Regions from separate parts of the Micromonospora citrea genome, predicted to be linked through region 1. Evidence: riboswitches for the same ligand, from Rfam matches in the RefSeq annotation. Region 1 holds a riboswitch; the other holds the start of a gene.

Region 1 (4,205 bases):
TGCGCAGACAGGTCTGCGGGTGCCGGGCGATCTCGGCCGCCAGCCGCTCGGCCGCCGCCCGCGCCTCGCCCGGCGCGACCAGCCGGTTCACCAGCCCCATGGCGTACGCCTCCTCGGCCGGCACCGGCCGGCCGGTCAGGATCAGGTCCATCGCCCGGCTCTCGCCGATCAGCCGGGGCAGCCGGACCGTCCCCCCGTCGATCAGCGGCACCCCCCAGCGCCGGCAGAACACCCCGAGCACCGCGTCGGACTCGGCGACCCGCAGGTCGCACCAGAGCGCCAGCTCCAACCCGCCCGCCACCGCGTGACCCGAGATCGCGGCGATCACCGGCTTGCCGAGCGCCATCCGGGTCGGACCCATCGGGCCGTCCCCCTCCGGCTCCACCCGGTTGCCGCTCGGCGTGCCGATGGCCTTCAGGTCGGCCCCGGCGCAGAACGTGCCGCCCGCGCCCCAGAGCACGGCCACCGCCGCGCCGGCGTCCGCCTCGAAGGCACGGAACGCGTCGGCCAGCGCCCGGGCCGTCGGCCCGTCGACCGCGTTGCGCGCCGCCGGCCGGTCCAGGATCACCGTGGTCACCGGCCCGTCGCGTTCGACCCGTACGCCCATCGGGACAGCATGCCCCCGGCGGTGTCGGCGGCGCCAGGGCCCTCAGCTCACCGGGCGCGTGGCCCATTCCGCCGGGGCGCGTCGCGTTCCTCGGGGGTGGAACTGCCCCGGACCAGGGTCGCGCCCAGCGCCGCGCCGACCACACAGGCCACCCCGAGCGCCTGCGACCAGGCCAGCAGTTCGCCCAGCAGGACCAGCCCGACCAGCGCGCCGATCGCCGGCTCCAGGCTGAGCAGGACCGCGAAGACCCGGGCCGGCATACGGCGCAGCGCGGCCAGCTCCGCCGAGTACGGCAGCACCGACGACAGCAGGGCCACCGCGACGCCCAGCGCGAGGGTCCACGGATCGAGCAGCGCCGCGCCGCCGTCCGCGACCCCGAACGGCAGCACCGCCAGCGCGGCGACGGCCATCCCCAGCGCGAGGCCCCGGCTGCCCGGTACCTGGGCGCTGACCGCCTTGCCGAGCAGCACGTACCCGGCCCAGCCGACCGCGACGGCGGCGCAGAGCAGCAGCCCCACCCCGTCCAGCCCGGCACCGCCCAGCCCGCTGATCAGCAGCACCCCGCCGCCCGCCAGGGCCGCCCACGCCACGTCGGCGGCGCGGCGGCTGCCGGCGAGCGAGACCAGCAGCGGCCCCGCGAAGCCGATGGTGACGGCGACGCCGAGCGGCACGCGTTGCAGGGCCGCGTAGAAGGAGAGGTTCATCAGCGCCAGGCTGAGCCCGAACGCACCGACCAGGCCGGCGGCGCGCCAGCCCAGCCGCAGCCCGGGCCGGGCCACGAGCAGCAGGATCAGCGCGGCGAAGCCGAGCCGCAGCGTGGTCGTTCCGCCGGCACTGGTGCTGCCGAAGAGCTGTTTGGCGACGGCCGCCCCGACCTGGGTGGAGAGCATGCCCAGCAGCATCAGCAGCGGCGGAGGCACGGCCCGGGGTCGGCCGAGGGCGACGGTCAGGCGGGCAGCCGGGTGCCCGGCCGGCAGGGGGCGGGAGGCGAGCGCGTACACCCGGACCACGGTGCTCGGCGACGGCGCGCGCCGCGACCGGATTTCCACGCCGACCCGGCGATCGCTGCCGGTGGGTTCTGGCTCGCCGGCTGTCGGCGGCGCCGGTCCGGTGCGCCCCGGCCGTCGGTGGTGCGCGGCGGGTCCCGCTACCATGCCGGGCGGCACGATCATGTGAGGTGCCCCGCGCGAGCGGGGAGAATCGGGAAGCCGGTGCGAATCCGGCACGGGCCCGCCGCGGTGACCGGGGAGCCACCGTCCACGCGCGAGAGCGCAGCCACTGGCCCGACGGGCTGGGAAGGCGGACGGCCAGGCGTCGATCCGGGAGTCCGAAGACCGGCCTCGCGTCAGGTGCCCACGCCCGGGGCGTGGGCCGAGCGCAGCGGGAGCCTGCCTTGGATCTCTACGACGTCATCCACCTCCGCCGGGACGTACGCGCCCAGTTCACCGGGGCGCCCGTGCCCGAGGAGACGCTGCACCGGGTGCTCGCGGCGGCACACGCCGCGCCGAGCGTCGGCTACTCCCAGCCCTGGGACTTCATCGTCGTCCGTGACCCGGAACTGCGGCGCCGGTTCCACGAGCACGTGCACACCGAGCGGGCCACGTTCGCCGCCACGCTGGACGGGGAGGCCGCCGAACGGTTCGCCCGCATCAAGATCGACGGCGTGCTGGAGTCGACCCTCTCGGTGGTGGTCACCTACGACCCGGCCCGGGGTGGCCCCGCCGTGCTCGGTCGGCACGCCATCGCCGACACCGGGCTCTACTCCGCCTGCCTCGCCATCCAGAACCTCTGGCTGGCCGCGACCGCCGAAGGGCTGGGCGTCGGCTGGGTGTCGTTCTACCGGGAGCCGTGGCTGGCCGACCTGCTCGGCATCCCCGACGGCGTCCGGCCGGTGGCGTGGCTCTGCGTCGGCCCGGTCACCCACTTCGAGCGCGTACCCGACCTGGCCCGGCACGGCTGGCGGCAGAAGCGCCCGCTGGCCGAGGCGATCCACCACGACCGCTGGACCCGACCGACCCTCTGACACCCCCGCGCCCCGCACCGCGCCGTCGGGCGGGTGGCGGCGCGATTCCCGGAAACAGTGGCCTCCGGGACGTACGGACGTACCCGGGCCACTGTTCCGGGAAGTTGTCCGGATCCTGGGTTCGCTTCGCGTGGGTGTTGGCGGTGTCCAGTTTTCGAGCGGGCGGTGCACCGGGCGGCCGGCTACGGGCGGCGCGGTCGCGGTTCGAATCGTCAGCGCCCGCTGTCCCATCGTCTGTGGAGGGTCGGCGAGGTTGTCGCTGTCCAGCGGCCGCCGGACGGTACGGGACCACGCCGGTGGCTGGCAGGGGCCGGACGTGCGTGGCCGGCCGCCCCGTGGCCAGCGCGCCGGGTAGATCGTCCCGCCGTCGCGACGAACCGCTGCGTGCCGTGGTTCGCGAGAACTGGTCACGTCCGAGTATGTGGTCCTGTCTATTGAGGATTGTTCTGAATTGATCCTGACGAGGTAGCGATCCGTTGACTGATCGGCTTGAATCGGGCGGCGCGGCTGTACGCGCTGGACCTACGCGCGGGGGAGGATCGGTCGATGGCGAACGAGCAGCCCACCGCCGGCCGGGCGCCTGATCCACAGGCCGTCGGGTCAGCGGCCGAGTTCGTGGCCCAGATGCGCGCGCTACGTCAGTGGTCCGGACTGACCATCCGGCAGGTTTCGAGGAAGGCGCGGGAAGCCGGCGACGTGCTGCCGCACAGCACGCTGAACACGGCGTTGGGCCGAGCCACCCTGCCGAGAGAGGAGCTGGTCGCGGCTTTCGTCCGGGCCTGCGGCGGTGACCAGGAAACGGTGGACGGCTGGATCACGGTGCGCAAGAGGCTTGCCGCAGCCATGGCGGGCCAACCCGAGCCGGTCGCCGCCACTGACGCCGCGGGCAAGGCTGCCGCCGGCTCATCCGTCGACGAGCCGAGGGTTCGCCCGCCGTGGGGACTACTCGACGAGGTACCTCCCTTACCGGACGAACTCTCGCAGGTGCTTGGCTGGGAACGCGGCGGCGGGGAGCGGCTGGAGGCGGCGACCGGCGGCGACCCGGACCTCATTGGTGCCGCGAGGCTGACCGCCGAGCCGGTTGACGGCACGTCAACCGGCGTCGAGCCAACTGCCGTCGAAACACCCACCAGCGAGCCGCACCGGGACGCCGCCGAGCCGGGTTCGTCTACCGCGAGCGAGCGCCCGGGGACAGACTCGACCCACAGACCCGACCCGACGGAGGCGCGGCCCGAGCCGGCCGGGGGCAGGTCGGCCCCGAGCGTGGACAAGCCGGTCCGCCTCCCCACCTATTCGGAAGGGCCGCTGGCGACGGCCGTGAAGAACCGGCGCGACGCCACCTGGTCGGGACTGCACCGCAAGCCGACCGCAACTGCCGAGCCGCTGGGTCTGCGGGATTTTGTGCCGCCACTGGCCTTCCGGGCCGGCTGGCCGAGGCGCATCCTCGGCATGCTCGTCGCCGTGCTGGTCCTGGTGGCCGCCGGCGTGGCCGTCCGGACACTTCGCGAATCCAACAGGGGTGACGGTCCGGCGGACGTGCGCGCTGAGCAGACGGTCGGGCCCGGCGCCGAGGAA
Region 2 (4,205 bases), 410 kb from region 1:
CGCTTCCAACTGCGCGACGCCGTGGTGCACGCCGTCACCGACCTGCGCCTGACCGTCCGCCCGGGCGAACTCCTGGCCGTGGTGGGGGAGTCCGGCTGCGGCAAGTCGGTGCTCGCCCACGCCCTGCTCGGCCTGCTCCCCGGCAACGCCACCGTCTCGGGTCACGCCCGACTGTCCCCGCCCGGCGGGGAGCAGATCGACCTCGCCGGCTGCACGGAGCGTCGGCTCGCCCGCGCCGTGCGCGGTCGCGCCGTCGGGCTGGTGCCGCAGAGTCCCGCCACCGCGCTGACCCCCGTACGCACCGGCCGGCGGCTGCTGGTGGAGACCCTGCGCGCCCACGGGCACGCCCGGCGGGACGCGCCCGCTGCCGCCGAGCGGCTCGCCGCCGACGTCGGCCTCGACCCCGCCGACCTCGACCGCTACCCCCACGAGCTGTCCGGTGGCATGGCGCAGCGCCTCGCCACCGCCCTGGCGCTCGCCCCCGACCCACCGCTGCTGCTCGCCGACGAGCCCACCACCGGCCTCGACCGGCCCTTGGTCGACCACACCCTCGACCTGCTGCGACGCCGCTGCGACGCCGGCTCCGCCGTCCTGCTCATCACCCACGACCTGGCCGCCGCCCGCCGGGTCGCCGACACCGTCGCCGTGATGTACGCCAGCCGGATCGTGGAGCGGCGGCCCACCGGGGCGCTGTTCGACGCGCCCGCGCACCCCTACACCGCAGGCCTGCTCGACGCGCTGCCGGAGCGGGCGTTCCGTCCCGTGCCGGGGCACCCGCCGATGCTCACCGACCTGCCCGCCGGCTGCGCCTTCGCACCGCGCTGCGACCGCGCCACCGACATCTGCCGTACGCCGCCCGCCCCGGGCACGGACGGCCCGGAGCACGTCGCCTGCCACCACCCGCTGCCGATCGGGGTGCCGGCATGACCACCACCGACGGCGTGGACGTCGCGCCGGGCACCACCGGCGGTACGGCCACCGCACCGAGGACGACCTGCGATGCGCGCACCGTGCCGAGCACGACCGTCGCCGCCCTCGCCGCCCACGAGGTCACCGTCTCCTACGGCCGGCAGCGCGTCCTCGACCGCGTCGACCTGCGCGTCGATCCCGGGGAGACGGTCGGGCTGCACGGGCCCTCGGGCAGCGGAAAGTCGACCCTGGCCCGGGTCCTCGCCCTGCTGCACGCCCCCGACGCGGGGCACGTCTCCCTCGACGGCCACCGGGTCGCCGGCGTCCGTCACCGGCTGCCGGCCGCCGTCCGCACCCGGGTGGCGATCCTGTTCCAGTCTCCCCGGGCCGCCACCGACCCACGGCTCAGCCTCGCCGACATCGTCGCCGAACCGCTCCGCGCCACCGGTGTGCCGGCGGAGCAGGCGCGGGCCCGGGCGGCGGAGCTGGCCGACCTCGTCGGCCTCACCCCGGACCTGCTCGCCCGTCGCCCGCACGCCGTCAGCGACGGACAGCTGCAACGGGCCTGCCTCGCCCGGGCGCTCGTGCACCGGCCGGCGTACCTGCTCTGCGACGAGGCCACCGCCATGCTCGACGCCTCCACCCAGGCCCACCTCGCCGCCGTCATCACCGACTACCAGCGCGAGCACGGCGCCGGAGTCCTGCTCATCACGCACGACCCGGCCCTGATGGCTCGCTGGGCAACCCGGGTCGTCGACCTTCCGCCCCCGGGAACCTGAACGGCCCCCCGCCACCTGTCGGCTGTCCGCCACCTGTCGGCTGTCCGCCACCCGCCGCCGTCGCGCCGGTGCGCCTGGCAGACGCCCGTCTGTTCGGTCGGGTCGGTCCTGGCGCCTCGCCGCAGCGCAGCATCCGGACAGTGTCCACAATGGACGGCGGCTCGCGCATGGCATTCGTCACCGTGGCGTCCGGGCCGGGTGCGGGCTAGGGTGACGTTGCCGTGGTGTTCGGGAAGCCGGTGGAAGACCGGTGCGGCCCTCGCCACTGTGATCGGGAAGTTCGCGGCCCTCGTCGTCAGAGGTCACTGGGCGTTCAACGCCTGGGAAGGCCGGCCACGGACGCACCTCCCGTCAGCCAGGAGACCGGCCACGGCACTGCGATGACCCGTCCACGAGGTGCTGGAAGGCGGTCCCGATGCGCGTGCGCGCTGTGCGGTCCACCCTGTCCCGGCGCGTTGCCGCGCCACTGTCCGTCCTGCTCGTCATGCTCGGCGGCTGTGCCACGGGCGATCCCACCACGACGCCCGGAGTGTCCGCCGCAGAGGTCGCCCTGACCAACTGTGGTACGCCGATCGCCGTCGCCGCACCGCCCCGACGGGCGGTCACCCTGAACCAGCCCGCCACCGAGATCATGCTGGCGCTCGGGCTGGCCGACCGCATGGCCGGCACGGCGTACCTGGACGACGCGATCCTGCCCGAGTACGCCGCCGCGTACGCCTCGGTGCCGGTGCTGTCCGGGACGTACCCGGCGAAGGAGAAGCTGCTGGAGGCGGAGCCGGACTTCGTCTACGCCTCGTTCCAGAGCGCCTTCGGCGACGAGGGCGTCGGTGACCGCGCCGCGCTGGCCGGGCTCGGCATCGGCACGTACCTCTCACCCGCCGGGTGTCCGACGCAGCACCGGCCGGGAAAGCTGACGATCGAGGACGTGTTCGCCGAGATCCGCGACGTCGCGGCCGTCTTCGGGGTGCCCGAGCGGGCCGAGCAGCTCATCGCCGACCACCGGGCGCGGATCGCCGCCGCTGCCGCCGGCCTTGGCGGAGCGCGGGACCTGTCCGTGCTCTGGTGGGACGCCGGCACCGACGCGCCGAGCGTGGGCGCCTGCTGCGGCGGCCCCAACATGATCATGTCAGCGGTCGGGGTCGACAACGCGTTCGGCGACCTCTCCGGCGGTTGGGCCGACACCGGCTGGGAGAGCGTCGTGGAACGCGACCCCGACGTCATCGTGCTGGTCGACGCGACCTGGGACCCGGCCGCCGCGAAGAGGGCGTTCCTGGCCCGGCACGCGACTCTCCGGCACCTGCCCGCGGTGGCCGGCCAGCGGTTCGTCGCCATCCCGTTCTCGTCCACCACCGCCGGGGTGCGGGCGGTGCTCGGCGCCGAGGCCCTCGCCGCGGGAGTGACGCGGCTGCCCGGCGGAGCGGGCCGCTGACCACCGTGGTCCGCCGTGTCGCCGGCGCGCGCCGTACGGCCGCGCCCCGGTCCAGCCATCCCGCCGGCACTGTCGCGCTGCTGGTCACGTTGCTGGCGGGCCTGGTGGGGTCGATCAGCGTGGCCGTCGCCCTCGGGCCGGCCGACATCCCCGTGTCGACGGTCTGGGCGGTGGTGACCGACCGCCTGGGCCTGGCCCACGCCGATGTGCCACCCCTGCGCGAACACATCGTCTGGCGGCTGCGCCTGCCCCGGGTGCTCGGCGCCGGCGTCGTCGGGGCCGGACTGGCGGCCGTCGGCGCGGTGATGCAGACCGTCACCCGCAACCCGCTGGCCGACCCGTACCTGCTCGGGGTCTCCTCCGGCGCGTCGCTCGGCGCGGTCACGGTCCTCGTCCTGGGCGTCGGCGGCGGGGTCGCAGCGCTCACCGGGGGGGCCTTCAGCGGAGCGCTGGCAGCGTTCGCGGTCGTGGCCCTGGTGGCCGGGCGGCGAGCCGCGCTGGCGCCCACCCGGGTGGTGCTGGCCGGGGTCGCCGTCGCGCAGCTCTGCGGGGCGGCGACGTCGTTCGTCATCATCTGGGTCGCGAACCCGCACGCCACCCAGAGCATCACCTTCTGGCTCTCCGGCTCGCTGGCCCGCGTCGACTGGGCCGCCCTGGCCTGGGCGGCGCCGGTCCTGGCCGCCGTGCTCACCCTGGTGGCGGCGTACGCCCGCGCGCTCAACGCCTTCGCCTTCGGTGAGGACGCGGCGGCCACCCTCGGCGTGCCCGTCGCTCGGGTCCGGTGGCTGCTGCTGGTCGCCACCGCGCTGCTTACCGCGGCGCTGGTCGCCGTCAGCGGCGCGGTGGGTTTCGTGGGGCTGATCCTGCCGCACGCCGCCCGGTTCCTCACCGGCGCCGACCACCGGCGCCTGCTGCCCGTCGTCGTCCTCGCCGGCGCGATCTTCCTGATCTGGGTGGACACCGCCGCGCGGACCCTGTTCGCGCCCCGGGAACTTCCGGTCGGGGTGCTCACGGCGCTGCTCGGGGTGCCCGCCTTCGTGGTGCTGCTGCGCCGCCGGAAGGTGGGCGACTGATGCTCACCGTGACCG

Evidence for each region. Region 1 has a riboswitch for cobalamin ahead of bluB (5,6-dimethylbenzimidazole synthase). Riboswitches for the same ligand answer to the same signal wherever they lie in the genome.
Region 2: linked by a shared signal. The riboswitch ahead of GA0070606_RS13035 (ABC transporter substrate-binding protein) and the one ahead of bluB (5,6-dimethylbenzimidazole synthase) in region 1 are both predicted to bind cobalamin.

Annotation. Positions count from the first base shown of each region.
Region 1 covers NZ_FMHZ01000002.1:3,255,967-3,260,171, reverse strand. Annotated here, with positions in the region: gene GA0070606_RS14935 (crotonase/enoyl-CoA hydratase family protein) at 1-607, opposite strand, end outside; gene GA0070606_RS14930 (EamA family transporter) at 655-1,608, opposite strand; cobalamin riboswitch at 1,771-1,964, shown strand; gene bluB (5,6-dimethylbenzimidazole synthase) at 2,001-2,630, shown strand; gene GA0070606_RS14920 (helix-turn-helix domain-containing protein) at 3,177-4,205, shown strand, end outside.
Region 2 covers NZ_FMHZ01000002.1:2,847,800-2,852,004, reverse strand. Annotated here, with positions in the region: gene GA0070606_RS13045 (ABC transporter ATP-binding protein) at 1-927, shown strand, start outside; gene GA0070606_RS13040 (ABC transporter ATP-binding protein) at 924-1,688, shown strand; cobalamin riboswitch at 1,894-2,074, shown strand; gene GA0070606_RS13035 (ABC transporter substrate-binding protein) at 2,104-3,117, shown strand; gene GA0070606_RS13030 (FecCD family ABC transporter permease) at 3,123-4,190, shown strand; gene GA0070606_RS13025 (ABC transporter ATP-binding protein) at 4,190-4,205, shown strand, end outside.